Prochlorococcus marinus XMU1419: one gene and its partner. The protein of the gene in region 1 interacts with the protein of each later gene in a pairwise test. Links are inferred from orthologs where the notes say so. Each region holds a gene or a part of one and is shown on either strand. Other genes may lie near its edges.

The links.
Region 2: the proteins of sfsA (region 1) and HA151_RS03095 interact in binary tests that used the Escherichia coli proteins (3 or more experiments, as listed by UniProt). The link is inferred for Prochlorococcus marinus XMU1419 from one-to-one orthologs.

What each region holds. Positions count from the first base shown.
Region 1 is NZ_JAAORO010000001.1:244,821-254,253, forward strand. The notes cover bases 2,548-5,497. They hold sfsA (DNA/RNA nuclease SfsA), read left to right. Parts: upstream 2,548-3,627; coding sequence 3,628-4,368; downstream 4,369-5,497. Other genes in these bases: murJ (murein biosynthesis integral membrane protein MurJ), read right to left, coding at 2,548-3,556; HA151_RS01350 (ammonium transporter), read left to right, coding at 4,549-5,497. Outside these bases: glyA (serine hydroxymethyltransferase), read right to left, coding at 1-1,180; HA151_RS01330 (hypothetical protein), read left to right, coding at 1,419-1,670; HA151_RS01335 (DUF3181 family protein), read left to right, coding at 1,686-1,976; more of murJ, read right to left, coding at 1,979-2,547; more of HA151_RS01350, read left to right, coding at 5,498-6,009; HA151_RS01355 (4-hydroxy-3-methylbut-2-enyl diphosphate reductase), read left to right, coding at 6,099-7,295; HA151_RS01360 (DoxX family protein), read left to right, coding at 7,400-7,960; purH (bifunctional phosphoribosylaminoimidazolecarboxamide formyltransferase/IMP cyclohydrolase), read right to left, coding at 7,962-9,433. UniProt on the Escherichia coli protein: Binds to DNA non-specifically. Could be a regulatory factor involved in maltose metabolism.
Region 2 is NZ_JAAORO010000001.1:543,586-553,022, forward strand. The notes cover bases 2,636-5,589. They hold HA151_RS03095 (glutamate-5-semialdehyde dehydrogenase), read left to right. Parts: upstream 2,636-3,434; coding sequence 3,435-4,745; downstream 4,746-5,589. Other genes in these bases: HA151_RS03090 (translocation/assembly module TamB domain-containing protein), read left to right, coding at 2,636-3,367; folB (dihydroneopterin aldolase), read left to right, coding at 4,757-5,119; HA151_RS03105 (esterase/lipase family protein), read left to right, coding at 5,124-5,589. Outside these bases: more of HA151_RS03090, read left to right, coding at 1-2,635; more of HA151_RS03105, read left to right, coding at 5,590-5,717; HA151_RS03110 (M3 family metallopeptidase), read right to left, coding at 5,710-7,797; HA151_RS03115 (NAD(P)H-quinone oxidoreductase subunit 4), read right to left, coding at 7,811-9,352; thrB (homoserine kinase), read right to left, coding at 9,432-9,437. UniProt on the Escherichia coli protein: Catalyzes the NADPH-dependent reduction of L-glutamate 5-phosphate into L-glutamate 5-semialdehyde and phosphate. The product spontaneously undergoes cyclization to form 1-pyrroline-5-carboxylate.

The DNA of each region.
Region 1 (9,433 bases):
AATCATTTGGGTAAAGCAATCTATCTGCAATAATTTCGCCAACTTCAGTAAAAGCATTCTCATTAAAGCCTCTAGTAGTTAAAGCAGCAGTACCCAACCTTAGCCCGCTGGTTACAAAAGGTGATTCAGGGTCAAATGGAACAGTGTTTTTATTTGCAGTGATATTCACTTCACTTACAAGCAAGTCAGCAATTTTACCAGTCATTTTGATACTTCTTAAATCGAGTAAAACTATATGATTATCAGTGCCTCCACTAACGATATCAATACCTCTATTTATTAAAGTTGTAGCTAGAACTTTGGCATTTTTTATTACTTGTTGGGAATAATTAACGAAATCTGGTTGTAATGCTTCTCCAAATGCAACTGCTTTAGCGGCAATAATGTGTTCTAGGGGCCCACCCTGAGTTCCTGGGAAAACAGATTTATCAAATTTTTTTCCAAATTCTGCATCTTTACACAAGATAAGTCCACCTCTAGGACCTCTTAATGTTTTATGAGTAGTTGTAGTTACTACATCACAATAAGGAATTGGATTTGGATGAAGTTTACTTGCTACAAGACCTGCGATGTGAGCAATATCAGCCATTAAGAATGCACCAACTTCATCTGCAATTTTTCTAAATGATTCAAAATCGATTGTTCTTGGATAAGCTGAATATCCGCATATGATCAATTTTGGTTTTGTCTCTAGTGCTATCTCTCTTATTTCATCAAAATTTAATTCACTACTTTCTTTATTTACACCATAGTGGACTGCATTGAACCACTTTCCACTCATATTTACTGGAGATCCATGAGTTAGGTGTCCACCATGAGATAAATCCATCCCCATGATTGTGTCGCCAGGTTTAAGTAAACTTAGGAAAACAGCTGCATTTGCCTGAGCTCCACTATGGGGTTGTACATTAGCCCAATTTGCATTAAATAATTTTTTAGCTCTCTGAATAGCTAATTCTTCGATTTCATCAACAAATTCACATCCTCCGTAGTATCTTTTTTGAGGTAAACCCTCTGCATATTTATTTGTAAGGACGGATCCTTGAGCCTGCATGACGGCAATTGATGCAAAATTTTCGCTTGCGATTAACTCAAGATGAGTTTCCTGTCTATTTTTTTCAGAGTTAATAAAATTGGATATTACTGGATCGCTTTCTTTAAGATTTTGAAGGATATTCATTGAATTTGATAAGTAATACTCATAATATAGACGATATTTTTTAGAAAAATTATAAAAAGAATATTTCATAATTTTAAACGCGCCTGGAGAGATTCGAACTCCCGACACCCTGATCCGTAGTCAGGTGCTCTAATCCACTGAGCTACAGGCGCATAATTATGTAATATCTCTGTTTCAGGGTCTCTTAGTCAACTAGATTTCAGTTAAAATATCTATTATTAACAATCTAATTTTTGATATGCCTATAAAGTGGTACGGAAATGGTGATTTAGAAGATCCCATCTATAAACATTTTTCTCGAATAGTAAATTTTGTTATTCACTGCATGATATTTACTGCGATTGTCAGTGGCACTTGGCTTTTAAAAGAAATTAGATATGAAATCGATTTTTTTAACAATTTTGCAATTTTCTGGTCAATTCTTTTGGCCTCTCATTTACTTTTTGTAATTATAAAAAAACCTAAGGACACTTCAGAACAATCAACTTAATTTAATTTTTAATTTATGGACTCTCTGATACAAATAAGTGATCTAGAAAGTATTATTTCAGAAAAGGTTTTTATAAAAATAGAAAAGTGGAATTTATATCTTGGAGATGCTGGCCTGGCTAGACAGCTTGCTATTGAATGTATCAGCAATAAAGATCAAGGCCCATTTGAGGCCTCAAAAGTAAGTTTGAAAGCAATAAATGTAAAAGTAGGGGATGGTGTTAAAAGAATTCCACTTATTAATTTAATCACTACCTCACAAATAAAAGAATTAGAGGAGATTTTGGAAGGTTTTTTTGAAAACTAAATCTATTTTTTATAGACTTTAAATCTATTTACTCTCAAGCATTTTGTAAATAAAAAATAGATTACAAAAAAAGTTAGAGATCCAAATATTAATAATAAAAACTCTCCGAGATTTGAATTTAAGTTATTTGTAGTTTTGAGAATAGTAAAACAAAGTACGCTATCTATAAATGCCGCTAATGACATTAGGATAATTTTCCTTAATAAATCCAAGTTAGGTAAATAGATATTTTCATTTCTCAGATTAAAAGAAAGCAAAACGCAAACTATAAAGTTGACTGTTACTGAAGATAAAATTATTCCTACAACTCCAAAATTATATGGTGAAAGATTTCCAAAATTTTTAATTGGAGCACCAATTAAAAACCAATCAAAAAAGATATTTAATACTATCCCTGCAAATGAAGATCTAAAAGGAAATTTTGTTTTTTCTATTGAATAGTAAGTTCTTACTAATAAATCTCTATAAAGATAAAATGGTATCCCAATTGCGTAAGCAATTAATATATTCTTTACTTTTAAAGCCGCTGAATAATCAAAAGATCCTCTTTGAAAAACTAACTGTACTATTTGATTATTAAATGTTATGAAAAATCCGGTTAAAAAAATAGTTGTTAAGAAACAGTACTCTATTCCAGAGATCAATTTTTTTTGGAGACCTCTATTGTCTTTATAATTTCTAAAATTTGAGAATTTTGGAAGTAATGGCAAAATTAAAGAGTTAGATAATATGCCTAATGGGGCTTGTATCAGAAAGTTTCCGTAAGCCAGTCCCGATGCTGCTCCTTGAAAACTTGAAGCGAAAAACATATCGATAAAAACATTAATTTGACTGAGACCAGATGAGATAGATGCTGGAATAATTAGTTTGAAAATCCTCCTTTCTTCATCACTAAAAAATTGGAGGTTTGACTCTAATCTCAAGAGACCGATTTTATTTATTTCCACAATTTGAACTACAAACTGAATTAAAGTTCCTGTCAAAGTTGCAAAAGCTAGTAATCCTGTATAAATAAAGAAATGAGAATATGCATTTTCTTGGTTGAAAATCCAATTTAAAAAAATAAAAAAAATAATAGTTAGGCTTGTTATCGCTGGACTTATACTTGATAAAAAGAATTTTCTTTGAGAATTTAAGGCGCCAAAGCTTAAACCTATGAAACCAGATAATGGGATACAAGGAGTAAGTATTTTTAATTGATAAGTGGCGATAGATTTAGCTTCGTAACTTAAATTGGGGGCTAATAATTCAATTAATAAACTGGAATTAAAGAAAATCAATATAGCTAAACCTATTAATAATATTGAAAGCTTTATGCTTACTTGAGTTAAAACAATCCCTCCATTTTTTTTGTTAAGGGGAGTAAGAACTGCAACGACTGCATTATGTAATGGACCATTAATCCCTCCAATAATTATTAGTAAAAAACCAGGAATTATATAGGCATAATTAAATGCGTCGTATGTTACCCCAACTCCAAAAGCAGCAGCTATAAATATTTGTCTTATACATCCAGCTAATTTACTAAGACTAGTACCAAACGAAATTGAAAAAACATTATTTTTTAAAAATGAATGCATTTGGATTTGTCTAAATTTTTCAAGAAGTTTAAGTTTCAATTATATTTGATTTTTAACTAACGACATATTTTATGAATGATCGGATAATTGAATTTGATCCATTAATTGAAGGGGTTTTAATTAAAAGGTATAAAAGATTTCTGGCAGATATAAAATTAGAGAGTGGAGAGGTAGTTACTGCTCATTGTGCTAATACAGGCCCAATGAAGGGACTTTTAAGTGAGGGAGCAAAAGTAAGAATAAGTGTTTCCTCTTCTCCAAAAAGAAAATTACCTTTTACTTGGGAACAGATATGTGTTTTAGATGCAAAAAATGGTGAGGTTTGGGTGGGAATTAATACTTTATTTGCAAATAAGTTAATCAAAAAGGTTATTCAGAAAAATTTGCTAAACCAAATAATTGGAGAAATAGAGACAATTAAATCTGAAGTACCTTATGGAAAAGGTAAAAAAAGCAGGATTGACTTTTTTTTAACTCCAAAATCTTCAAATCCTGATAAACGTAACATTTACATAGAGGTTAAAAATACGACATGGATTAGAGAAAATGTAGCTCTATTCCCAGATACAGTAACGAAAAGAGGTCAAAAACACCTAATGGAATTAAAGGAATTAATTCCTGAAAGTAAAAGTGTTTTAGTACCTTGTATTACAAGAAAAGATGCTTGTTTTTTTGCCCCTGGAGATGAAGCAGATCCCTTGTACGGCAATCTTTTTAGAGAATCTTCAAGTGCAGGAATGATAACTATTCCATGTTCCTTTGAATTTCATAAAGACCACGTATCATGGAATGGAATTAAACCTCTAAAGTAACCGAAAAACTTGATATTCAGGAATCCAAAAAAAATGATTTTTAAATTTAACAAATATTTTTTTATGGTGCAACTATAAAAATGGTATCAACAACTACTAGACACAGATAAGTTTTTTGAATAAATTTAAATTTGAAAGGAAACAGCACAAACTGTTTTTTTGCAGATCTAATTTTTTTTTATGACCACTGCTTTGCAAACGCCTCAAAGGCGCTCTAGGTCCAAACTTCAAGACGCAAGCCTTGTTAATGGACCTATGCTCCTTTTGAGGAGTATTCGAGGATTTAGTTCAAACCGCTCTATGTTGTGGCTTGCAACTGTTCCCTTAGCTTTGTTTGGTTTAGGTATTTTTAATCTTTCAGCTCACGCAGCTGATTTACCTGAGTTGAATGCAGCTTTTCTTGCTAACAATTTATGGCTTTTGATCGCTACTATTCTAGTGATCTTTATGAACGCCGGTTTCGCTATGGTTGAGGCAGGTATGTGCCGTTCTAAGAACGCTGTAAACATCCTTGCTAAAAACCTATTCGTATTTGCTCTAGCTGTAACTTCTTATTGGTTTATCGGCTATTCATTAATGTACGGAGGAAGTGTTGCTGACGGATGGCTTTATTTTGGAGGCTTATTTTTTGATCCAACAGTTACTGCAGATATGGTAACTGATGCTGGATTAGTCCCAACTGTTGATTTCTTGTTCCAGTCTGCATTCGCAGGAACTGCGGCAACTATCGTTTCCGGTCTTGTTGCTGAAAGAGTTAAATTTGGAGAATTTGTTGTTTTTGCGATTGTATTAACTGCATTTATTTATCCAATTGCTGGTAGCTGGAAATGGAATGGTGGCTGGCTTGATTCTCTAGGTTTTGTTGATTTTGCTGGTTCTTCAATTGTTCACTCAGTTGGAGCATGGGCAGGTCTTGTAGGAGCTATGCTTCTTGGACCAAGAATTGGCAAATACTCTGATGGAAAACCACAGGCTATGCCAGGACATAATATGGCTATTGCCACTTTGGGTGCATTAGTTCTATGGATAGGTTGGTATGGTTTTAACCCCGGTTCTCAACTTGCCATGGACCAATGGGTTCCTTATGTTGCTGTAACAACTACTTTGGCAGCAGCAGCTGGCGCTATTGGAGCAACTATTGTTTCAACATTAACTTCTGGTAAGCCTGACCTTACAATGATTATTAACGGAATCCTTGCAGGATTAGTTAGTATCACTGCTGGTTGTGGCGATATGACACTTGCTGGTGCCTGGTTTGCAGGACTAGTTGGTGGAATTATCGTTGTATTCTCTGTAGCAGCCCTTGATGCTGCTGAGATCGATGATCCTGTAGGTGCATTCTCTGTTCACGGAGTTTGTGGTGTATGGGGTACTGTAGTAATCGGTCTATGGGGTACAGCCGTTCAAGGAGATGGAGCAGGTATGGGATTGTTTAATGGTGGAGGTATTAGCCTTCTCTTAATTCAAGCTCTTGGTGCTGCAGCTTATGCTATCTGGACACTAGTTACTTGCTGGATCGCTTGGTCTGTAATCGGTGGATTATTCGGAGGAATCCGAGTATCTGAAGAGGAAGAGACTCAAGGCCTTGATATTGGAGAGCATGGTATGGAAGCATATCCAGACTTTGCATCTGCTAAATAATCTAATTCAAAATTGATTCTAGAAACCTGACATATGTCAGGTTTCTTTTTTTTTACAAAAAATTATTTAAAATGTTGTACTATCAAAAGATGGATACACAAGCTTTTAGAAGGTCTCTTCATCATTCTGATAGATATAATAGAAGGGGCTTCGATTCTCCAACAAAAAGGGCTCAAGCGTTAGAAGCAGCTTATCAAAGTGATTTGATAAGTTCTATAAGAGATAATGGTTTTACTTTCACTAAAGGCAGACTTAATATCAAGTTAGCTCAAGCATTTGGGTTTTGTTGGGGTGTTGAAAGAGCTGTAGCAATGGCTTATGAAACAAGAAGACATTACCCTAATGAGAATATTTGGATAACAAACGAAATAATTCATAATCCCTCTGTTAATGATCATTTAAGAAAAATGAATGTAAAATTCATTTCAGCTAGAAATGGAATTAAAGATTTTTCGTCAGTTTCTAATGGGGATGTAGTTATACTGCCTGCTTTCGGAGCCACTGTTCAAGAGATGAAACTCCTTCATGAGAAAGGTTGTCATATCATTGATACAACTTGTCCTTGGGTTTCTAAGGTTTGGCATACCGTCGAGAAACATAAAAAACATGTTTTTACATCAATTATTCATGGAAAATTTAAGCATGAAGAAACCCTTGCTACTAGTTCTTTCGCAGGTAAATATTTAGTTGTACTTGATTTAGAAGAAGCAAATTATGTATCTGAATATATTATGGGTAGAGGTAATAGAAATGAATTTATGAATAAATTTGCTAAAGCTTGTTCTAATGGATTTGATCCCGATCAAGATTTAGATAGAGTCGGAGTTGCTAACCAGACGACTATGCTTAAAAGTGAGACCGAAGAAATTGGAAAAGTTTTTGAAAGAACAATGTTAAAAAAATTTGGACCAGAAAAATTAAATAGCCACTTCTTAGCTTTTAATACTATTTGTGATGCAACTGAAGAAAGACAAGATGCAATGTTCTCTTTGGTTGATGAAGACCTTGATATTCTTGTCGTTATAGGAGGCTTCAATTCTTCAAATACTACTCACTTACAAGAAATAGCAATTACTAAAAATATTTCTTCTTTTCACATAGATACCCCAGAGAGGATATCAGTTAAAGAAAACTCAATTTTACATAAGCCACTAGGATCAGATTTAGAACTTAAAAATAATTTTTTACCTAGTGGAAAAATTAATGTTGGAATTACTTCAGGTGCATCAACTCCTGATAGGGTTGTTGCAGATGTTATTGAGAAGTTAGTTGATATTACTTCTTGAATTTGTTATTTCATTTATAACATTACTGAGTTTTTTTAATTTATTAGCAAGATAGTTCCAAAATATCTACTTTATTAATTAGAATAATAAAAAAATTATGAAGTATGGAAGACAAATCACAAACTAATCAAGTTGAAACTGCAAATATGAATAGGACTAAAGCTCCCCAAAAAGTTGAAGTTGTTGTAGCTAATTCATCTTCAGGGTCAGAAGTAAATATACTTGGGGAATTATCAATTTTTGTTTTACGAATTGGTTTTTGTGCTTTGATGATTCATCATGGCTTAGAGAAACTTCAGGATCCTCAGGGTTTTGCTGAGTTTGTAGTTGGGAAGTACTTCCCATTTTTACCGGGTGATCCTGTTATTTGGACTTTTGGAGCGGCGATTACTCAATTAGTATGCCCAGTAGGCTTGGCTCTAGGGATATTTGCAAGACTTTCTTCTCTAGGGCTTTTCTCTACAATGGCATTTGCTGTTTATTTTCATCTCCTAGATACTGGACTAGAAGGTTTTCCCATTGCAGTCGTTGAGGGCCATAATTATGCATTCGAATTATCTTTCATATACGGGGCGATTTCTCTATACTTTTTGTGTGCTGGTCCAGGAAGGCTCTCTTTATTTAGAAAGACTAACAAAATTACTTATTATCCAAAATCAACTTAATTTAATGCAAAAAGTGCCTTTTTTGTGTGAATATCATTGAGATTCCTTTCGAATCACACATATCAATACTTTCTTGGTCTCTGAGACTTCCACCAGGTTGGACAATAGCTTTTATACCATACTTATTTGCGAGTTCGACAGTATCTGCAAAAGGAAAAAAACCATCGCTTGCTAAGACTGCATCTGAACATAAACTTCCAGCAGCTTTTAATGCAATTTTTGCAGCTCCAACTCTATTCATTTGTCCAGCTCCAATACCAATAGTTGTTTGGTTTTTTGCAATAACAATCGCATTTGATTTCACGTGTTTACAGATTTTCCATGCAAAATTTAGATCTAAATTCATTTGATTACTAGGATTTTTCTTAGTTACGGAAATCCAATTTTCAGTTTTTTCTTCACTATTATCAGTATCTTGAACTAGTAATCCTCCCATTATTGATTTAGTAGAATTTTGATTCTTCTTTGGGAGTTGATCTTTTGAAAACTTCAATATTCTTAAATTCTTTTTAACTTTTAAAATTTCTAAAGCTTCTTCATCAAAAGATGGAGCAACAACACACTCTAAGAAAATATCTTTGAGGTGAATTGCGGTATCACTATCAACATTTGAATTAAAAGCAACTATTCCTCCAAATGCACTAACAGAGTCGCATTCCAAAGCATTCAAAAATGATTTGGAAGCTGAATTACTTATAGAGGCACCACAAGGATTATTGTGTTTTAAAATAACAGAGGCAAACATGTCTGTTGTAAGTTCATCTTTTTCTGTATAGCCAAATTCTAAAACTGTTGAAAGTGCCGACTCTAGATCTAATAGATTGTTATAACTTAAATCTTTTCCTTGTAATTGTTCTGCTGCATTCCATCCAATGTCACTTAAACCATACCAGAAAGCTTTTTGATGTGGATTCTCCCCATATCTTAAGGTTTTGATTAGTGGATAAGATTCAATATATTTGGAAGGTTGTAAATCTCTTTCTTTTCTTATCCAATTAGATATTGCAGTGTCATAGTCTGCTGTATGTTGAAAAGCTTCAAAGGCTAATTTTGCTTTATATGAGTCTTTCAATTCACCTTTTTTACTTTCTTCAAGAAAATTTTGATATTGACTAGGATCTACTAAAACGGAAACGTCCTTATGATTTTTAGCTGCAGAACGAATCATTGATGGTCCTCCAATATCTATATTTTCAATGCTATCTTCCCATTTAGATCCCTGCGCTACAGTTTTTTTAAAAGGATATAAATTAACAACTACTAAGTCAATTAATTTTAGGTCGTTATCTTCTATATCTCTTTTATGTTCTTCATCAATTCTTTTGGCTAATATCCCTCCATGTATTTTTGGATGTAATGTTTTAACTCTTCCTCCAAGTATTTCTGGCGAATTAGTAAAATCTGCCACTTTAATAACTGGAATATTTGCCTCTATAAGATGTTTGGCAGTGCCTCCACTTGATAGAATTTTAT
Region 2 (9,437 bases), 300 kb from region 1 along the record:
AAAACTAAAATTTAATACAAAATTAAATCAAGAATTTTTAAAACTGGAGTTATTTTCTAGTGGATTAGATCTTAAGAACTCAGAATATATATTTAGGGGCAGAAAAATTAATTTCCAAAAAGGAAATTTTAAATCTAATTTTAGATTTAACAAATCAACAAAGCAAACATTTTGTAAAGGAAGATTTTCATTTACTAATTTAAAAATAAAGCCTGAAGCTTTCTCAGAGAATATAAATTCTGATTCAACAATTTTTTATTGTAGGGATAACAATTTAATTGGAAATTCAGAAAAATTTGATTATGGAACTTTGACTTCAAATTTCAATCTAAATGTCCCATTAAATGAAAGTTATAACAATATAAATTTGAAAGGAAGTATTGGATACATTAATAGTCTGAATCCGGACATTAAATTTTCAGGTAATATTCCTTATTGGGTTGATAAAAGAGGAATTAATCTCGGGGATATAGATTCAAGTTTTAAAATAAATAGAACTCAATTATCTAATTTAAATATTTTCCGAAAAAATGATATAAGAGGATTTATTACTGCTGAAGGAGAATTAAAAGGAAAAATTAGTAATCCTGATCTTTTTGTAAATTTTAATGTTGATTATCCCCACTACAAAGGGATTCGCATAAAAGAAATATGGGAGGGTGAAATTAAAAATGATGATGATCAATTTCTGCTAAATATGAAAAATAGATACTCTCCAATCCCTTCATTCCTCTCAGTGAAATTAAATTCTTCGCTTAAATTAGATAGTGCAACTTTTAGTAGAGTTTTTAACTCCTTTAAAGGCAGTATAGATTTAGTTAAAGAGAATGATAGTTTTATTTGGAATGCTGATAATTTTCCTATTGATGAACTTGAGTTAGCTGTTAACAACAATCAATTCGATAGTATTAATGGAATTATTAATGGTTCGGGATCGATATCATTAGACCAGTCTTCTCTTGATGGAAGACTGTCATGGAGTTTAGGTAAATATAGAAATATAAAGTTAGCAAATTCATTATTTGACTTTAGATTTAAAGATGATGAATTTTATGTAAACTCATCCTTGTATCCAATTGATGGGGGTATAATTGAAGCCGAATACAATACAAAAAAAACTAATTTAATTAATTTAGACTTTAACAATATAAGTACCAGTTGGACTATCCTTACAGCTGTTGATATTTTTAATTTTGATAATAAAAAAGTTGTTCCAACTAGAAAATCTAATATCTTGGATGACTTAGAAATAAATAAAGAAAATATTTCATTTAATGAGAGGATAGATTTTATAAAAGAAATTATTGAAAATAAGAATACTTTAGAAGACAAATTTAACTTACAAAAATATTTAAATAAATTCAAAAGTAGATATAACGCAAAAGTAACTATCGTTGGAGATAGACCACTTAATTACAAACTTAATTCAAAATTGAATGGCTATTTTTACACCACCAATAATGATAATAAGAAAAACAAAGAGGAATTTTCGATTAATTTGGAAGGAGGTTTACTACAAGGTAATGGTTCTTTAAAAATTAAAAAATTACCATTAAGTGCTGCAAATATCTTTTTAAAGAGACCAAGAGATTTTCTTGGCGGTTTGGATATTAATTTACTTTATAATCTTGATACAAAATCTTTCTCGAGTGAAATTTCTTCAAATAATTCATCAATTAAAAATAATAAAATATTATTTGATGAAGGTCTTGTTGAATTTAATAACTCTATTTTTGATGTTAAATTTTCCTTGCTTATTAATGACTCAGAAATTCCAATTAATATTGAAGGAATAATACCTATAAATAAAAAACAAAACTTAGATCTAAGATTGACTGGCAATGGTAAATTTATTGAGCTAATTGATATTTTTGCTGAAGAATACTTTACCTTTAAAAAAGGTGACGTGAATATTAGAACAATAGTAAAAGGTACTATTAATAAACCCATATTAAATGGATTTGTAGCAATAAAAGATTCTGAAATTGATTTTTATGATAATACAATAAAAGATTTAAATAGTTTGATAATTTTTGATTTTGATTATTTAGAGATCAAAAGTTTCAAAGCAAAAGCCGAAAATTCAGGAAATATTTTCATAAAAGGTTCTTTGCCTTTTTATAGTAAAAACAACTATGGGTTAGAAGAGATAAATTTTAAAACAAATAAATTTTCTATAAAGACGGATAATTTTAATTTTTTATTAGATTCCGATATAGATTTAATTGGATCATTTGAAAACCCAGTTTTAAGCGGTAATTTATCTCTTAATAATGGATTTATTAATTTTAATAGAACCAATAAAAAAAATAAAATAGATAATACACTTAATCAAAATGGAAATAAAAAAAATTGGCCAGAACTTGATTGGAATATTAATAAGAATATTGAAATAATTTCAAATGAAACAATTTTGAATTCAGTTCTTTTAGGAGAAACCTTGCCTAGTTATTTGGATAATTTAAGTTTTAATAATCTTATTCTAAAACTTGGACCAGAGTTTAAACTTCAATATTCTGATATAATTCAAGCTAATTTAGATACGAAATTAGACATTAATATAAATGGATCGGTAGGAAAAGATTTAAAAGCTAGAGGTCTTATTTTTCTTGAGAAAGGTAGAGCAAATCTATATACAACTCCCTTCAAACTAGATAGAAATAAAGTTAATTACATTTTGTTTGCAGAGAGAAGTGGTTTGGTGCCATATATAAATTTTTCTCTTGTAAGCAAAGTTCCAGATTCTATAATACCAATAAAAGAAAATAATCAGGATCCTAATATTTCTGGAGATCTTGACGCAGATGCAAATTTAAATAGTTTTGGAACATTTGGAATAGGCAATACAAGGCTTATCAGAATTGAAGCTTCTTATGAGGGATTTTTAGATCAATTGTCTTTTGAAGATGAAAATAAAAGAATAAAATTAAGAAGTACTCCGAGTTATAACAGATCTCAAATCATTGGTTTGATTGGAGGGAACTCTGCTAATTTAATTAATAGAGCATTTATTTCTCAACTAAATAATGCTGATGCTTTTAGCGAGAGATTTCAGCTATCTCTATATCCAGCCTTAATAGAAAATAATGATTCCTTAAATAATATTTTTTCTAATGAAAATTTAGACATAGAAAACGATAGACAATCATATTCTAATGCTGAAAATGCTTCCCAAGCTTGGGTCGCTGAACTAGGGATTGATATTACCGATGCAATCAATTTTGCTTTTCAGACTGTTCCAGGCAGAGATGAGATCCCACCTATAGGAATTTTGACTTTTCAGGCCAATCCAAACTTAGAATTATTAGGTTCTTTTGATTCAAATGGGGATTGGAAAAGTCAAGTTCAATTATTTTTTAGATATTAAGTCACAAAGAAAGTTAGTTTAAAGAATACTTAATTTGAATTATTATTAAATTAATTAAAAAATAAATATGGCCAATATATTTGAAGTCCCTCAACCCAGTAATGATCTTTTAGAAAAAGCTTATCAAGTTCGTTTGGCATCAATAAAAATTAGTCAGACTGAAAATCAAAATAGAATTAAAGCCTTAAATTTTATGGCTGATTATCTAGAAAAAAATACTGAAGAAATTTTAGAGGCTAACAATCAGGACTATAAAAAAGCAGAAAAGGAAGGAATTTCAAATGCTTTACTCTCGAGATTAAAGTTATCAAAAGAAAAATTAAATTCAGGAATTGAAGGAGTAAGGAAGGTTGGAGAATTGGCTGATCCTGTAAATCAAGTTCAAATAAAAAGAGAGCTCTCCAAGGGACTTATCCTTGAAAGAAAAACCGTGCCTATAGGAGTTCTAGGGGTTATTTTTGAATCCAGACCAGATGCTGTAATGCAGATTAGTTCCTTAGCAATAAGATCAGGTAATGGAGTAATGCTTAAGGGCGGTAGTGAAGCTAATTTTACAAACACATCAATAGTAAAAGCATTGCAAGAAGGTTTAAGCAAATCAGGTTTTGATAATAATGCAATTTGTTTACTAACAAGCAGAAAAGATAGCATGTCGATGTTAAATCTTGAGAAATATATTAATTTAATAATTCCCAGAGGAAGTAATGAATTAGTTAAATTTATTCAAGAGAATACAAAAATTCCTGTTCTAGGCCATGCTGATGGAATTTGTCATTTGTTTATAGATATTGAGGCAAATCTTGAGATGGCTTTATCAGTCGCTTTGGACAGTAAAATTCAATATCCTGCAGCATGCAATGCAATTGAAACTTTATTAGTCCATAAAGATATCGCACCAGCTTTTCTAGAAAAGGCCATACCTTTGTTTAATTCTAATAATGTTAAATTAATTGGAGATAAAAGATCAGTTGAATTAGGGTTAAAGTATGAGGCTAGTACAGAAGATTGGCAAACTGAATATTTAGATTTAATTTTATCGATAAAAATTGTTGATGATTTGGCGGAGGCAATCACACATATTCAAAAATATAGTTCAAAACATACTGATGGAATAATTACTGAAAATTTGAGTACTGCTAATAAATTTATGAATCTAGTTGATAGTGCAGGTGTTTTTCATAATTGCTCTACTAGGTTTGCAGATGGGTTTAGATATGGATTCGGAGCTGAAGTAGGGATATCTACTCAAACGCTTCCCCCAAGAGGACCTGTAGGCCTAGAGGGTCTGGTTACATATAAATATTTCCTAAAAGGAAATGGGAATATAGTTGATGATTTTTCATCTGGACAGGCTATCTATTCCCATAAGGATCTTTAAATTTTTTTAAAATGGAAACATTTTTAAAAATTGAGAATATTAAACTTTGGGCTAGAGTGGGTGTTCTTAGAGAAGAAAGGGAATTAGGACAACTCTTTAGTGTGGATATATTTTTGTGGACTGATTTTGATAAGTGTACTGCAAATGATGATATAAAAAAAACAGTTGACTATTCAAAATTAGTGCATCTTTTAAAAGATCAATCAAAGAAAATATATTGTTATACAATCGAAAAATATTCCAACGCAATTTTAGAAATCATTGATCAGAAATTTAATGTTTCTAAAATTAAAATTATTTTGACAAAATGCAATCCTCCAATAACAGGTTTCGATGGAAAGGTGTCAATAATAAGAATTCTTGAAAATAATTAAAGTATTGGAAAGAAGAAATCCTATCATTTTGATTCATGGGCTTTGGAATACTTCAAGTATTTTTTCTTCTATTACCCCACAACTTGATAATCTTGGCATTGAATATTTTGCCCCAACCCTTGAACATTCATATGGAATGACTTCAATTCTTGATTTGGCTAATAAATTAAACGATTTAATTTTACAGAAATACGGTTTAGAAAAAGAAATAGATATTTTGGGATTTTCCATGGGAGGAATAATTGGTAGGCACTGGCTTCAAAAATTTAATGGATATAAAAGAACAAGAAGATTAATATCTATAGGTTCCCCTCACAAAGGAACTTTGATGGCACAATTAATACCTAAATACCCTTTTAAAGGAATATCCGAAATGAAAATAAATAGTAAGTTTTTGAGAGGACTCGCGAATAATGATTTTTTTCTTGATGATATTGAGTGTATAAATTTCTTTACTTATTGGGATTTGATGGTTTTCCCCGGCTGGTGGACGAATTTAAATTTTGGGAAAAGAATATCAGTAAAAGTATTCAAACATAGAAATCTTGTAAGAAATAAATCTGTGGTTGATAAAATAATAGATGAAATTATTATGTAGCTCCAGATAACCCTAAGTGTCTTATTAAGGAATCTGTTTGTGGTTCTCTTCCTCTGAATAGTTTGAATATGTCTAAGGGAGGTAAGCTCCCACCCAAGCTAAGTATTGTATTTTTGAATTTTTTTCCTATTAACTTTAAATCTTCAGAGTTTTCTAGATCAGCTTCTTCAAACATTGAAAATGCATCAGCACTTAGAACTTCAGCCCATTTATATGAGTAATACCCTGCAGAATATCCGCCTGCAAATATATGACTAAAACAACAAAGAAAATGATCTTCTTGAATTGGTTCAATAACAGTAGTTTGTTTTGCAATTTCTCTTCTAATCTCATCTGCTGTTTTACCTTCGTTTTTATCAATATTACTGTGCAATCTGAGGTCTGTAATTGCAAAATGTAGTTGTCTGAGAGTAGCCATACCACAATTAAAAGTTCTATTCTTTAGTAGCTTCTCAAAATTCTCATCGGATAATTTTTCTCCTGTTTTATAGTGCTTAGCAATATTCATAAGTGTATTTTTATGAAAACACCAGTTTTCCATAAATTGACTTGGAAGTTCGACTGCATCCCACTCAACGTTATTGATGCCAGCTGCTTGAGGAAGATTTACAGTAGTAAGCATGTGTTGAAGACCATGACCAAATTCATGGAAAAGTGTCTGAACTTCTTCAAAACTCATCAAACTAGGTTTATTTTTTGATGGTGGAGTTTGATTACAAACGAGATAAGCTACTGGGAGGGTTTTTTTGCCAATATTATTTTTATTCAAACATTCATCCATCCAAGCCCCACCTCTCTTTGATTCAGGCCTCGAATATGGATCTAGGTAAAAGGATGCTATTTTCTCATCTTCTTTGTTGAGGATATTAAAAAATAAGACGTCATCATTCCACAAAGGAGCCTCACCAGTTACCTCGACTACTTTAATTTCAAAAAGTTTCTCACTTAATTTAAATAAACCTTTCAAAACATCATTTAGTGGGAACCAAGGTCTCAAAGACTCTTGATCCAAATTGAGCTTTTCCTTTCTAAGAAGTTCAGACCAATAACTGATATCCCATGGCTCAATATTCTGCGATTTTGGAAACCCATTAGCTTTAGAAAACTTATCTAGCTTTTCTAATTCAATTTTTGCGGTTTTGAATGCTGGTTCTCTCAATTCTTCTAAAAGGTTTTCTACATTTTTGATTTCTTTAGCCATTTTCGTTGACAAACTTAGTTCTGCCCAACTTTTATAACCGAGAAGATTAGCTTGTTTAGTTCTAAGAGATAATATTTCTTCAATGATTTGAGAATTATTTTTTTCTCCTTGAGAAGCCCTACTAACGAATGCCTTGTATAGTTTTTCTCTAAGATTACGCTCAGTGGCATATGTCATGAACGAAGTATAAGTTGGGATATCTAGACTTAATTTCCAAGGACCATTTTTAATGTTAACTTCTTCATCTTTTTTTAAGTGATTGTGTGCAGAAATTGCCATCAATTCAAGTACTCGTTCAGGAAGACCATCGACTTCAGACTTTTTATTTAGTATTAAAAACCATTCGTTTGTGGCATCAAGAACATTGTTACTGAATTCAGTTGACAGCTTTCCAAGTTTTTCTGAAATTTTGTTAAATTCTTCTTGATCATTTTTTTGTAGTGAAATACCTCTATGTTGCATCTCAAGAATTTCTTTATCTAAAATTCTTTTTTTAATTTGATCAAAGTTATTAGTTTCCTTAAGTTTGACTAGTGAATTATAGATTATTTTACTTTGCCCAAATTTGTTACTTATGCTAATTATTTCGGGAAGAAATTTTGAATAAATATCTCTTAAACTTTCAGAATTTTTTACAGCATTTAGATGACTTATTACTCCCCAACTCCATCTAAGAATTTCATTGACTTCATTTAAAGGATTTATTACTTTATCCCAATTTAAATCATTCTGAATCAAATAGTTAGATAAATCTTTCTCTATATTTTTAAAATCTTCGGTGATCTTTTTTAGTACTACTGGAAATTGGTTCCTGATATTTTCGGGAGTAAAAAATTTAAATTCTGGTAATTCTCCATATTTAAAAATTGAGGTATCCATTTATTAAAAAAATTTAATTAACTAATTTTGAAATTACTCCTACTAACTTAGCTAAAGTTAACTGCTGACTGAGAGCATTGGTTGAAGATTCGTATAAATTTATCGCGATCTTAGGCCAAAAACCTATCACTAAAGTAGGCAACAATAAACTGAACCCAATTGTCAATTCTCTACCATTCATTTCTTTAACTGTAGCCAGTGCAGGAATTCTAGGACCAAAGAATACTCTTCTACACATTGATAATAAATAAATAGGAGTTAGGACTAGACCGATAGCTGCTATAAGAATCGTAATTGATCTAAAAATAGAGCTGAAGCCTTCTTGACTTGTGATACCTAAAAATACAGTTATTTCACTTATAAAACCACTCATGCCAGGTAGTGCTAGAGAAGCTAGAGAGCTTGCCAAGAAAAAAGCAAAAGTTATTGGCAATACCTTTGCTAATCCACCCATATTTGGAATTGAAAGAGTATTTGTTCTCTCATAGAATGATCCAGTAACGAAAAACATAGCTGCTGCTATAAGTCCGTGACTAATCATTTGGAGCATTGCTCCACTGATCCCTAACGCATCTACCGCTCCAATCCCCAAGAGAACAAAACCCATATGACTTACTGAGCTACATGCAATTCTTCTTTTGACATTATCTTGTGCGAATGCATTCAATGCTCCATAAATTATATTGATGATTCCAAGAATGATTAATGCAGGCGCAATTTGGAGATGTACTTCAGGTAATATTTGAACGTTGAATCTTAAAAGAGCATAGCCGCCCATTTTTAAAAGTATTCCAGCAAGTAACATTGATACTGGTGCATTAGCCTCTCCATGAGCATCAGGAAGCCAGGTATGCAGTGGAAAGATTGGAAGTTTTACTCCGAAACCAATTAAAAATCCTATATAAGATAACAACGCTAGGCTACCTGATACATGTTTATTGGTTAAGTCGCTAATATTTAAAGTAAAGGTATCGCCATTCAAAGCTAGAGCTAAACCACTTATAAGTATTAATAAGGATGCTAAGGCAGTATAAAGAATAAATTTAGTTGCTGCATATAACTTTTTTTTCCCTCCCCAAATTGCAATAAGGAGATATACCGGAACTAACTCAAGTTCCCAAGCTAAGAAAAATAATAGGAAATCTTGAGATAGGAAAACTAATGCTTGAGCTGATGCTTGGACTAATAAAAGAGCAAAATATAAATTAGATTTTTTCTTAATTTTCCAACTTGCCGCAGCTGATAAAAATGTAATTAATCCACTCAAAGCTACTAAAGGAGCAGATAAACCATCTACACCAAGAGACCACTCTAAGCCTATTGAGGGCAACCAGGAAGTTCTTTCTACCAGCTGCAAAGAGCTGTCTGTGGTATTAAATTTTTGGAAAAGAACGCCAATTATTAGTAAAAAGTCTATAAATAAAAAACTTAATGAGATATTTCTAGGGAGTGTATTATCTTCTCCTTCCTTTGAGTTCAAGAAAGGCATTATTAATGCCCCAATTAAAGGTAGTAAAACAATGGATGATAGCCAAGGAAAAGATTCTAAATTCATTTATGGAATGAATAATTTTTTTATTCTAGTTGAAGTTGTTCTAGCTTGAGACTATAACATTAAAAATGCCTAAGTAAAACTACTC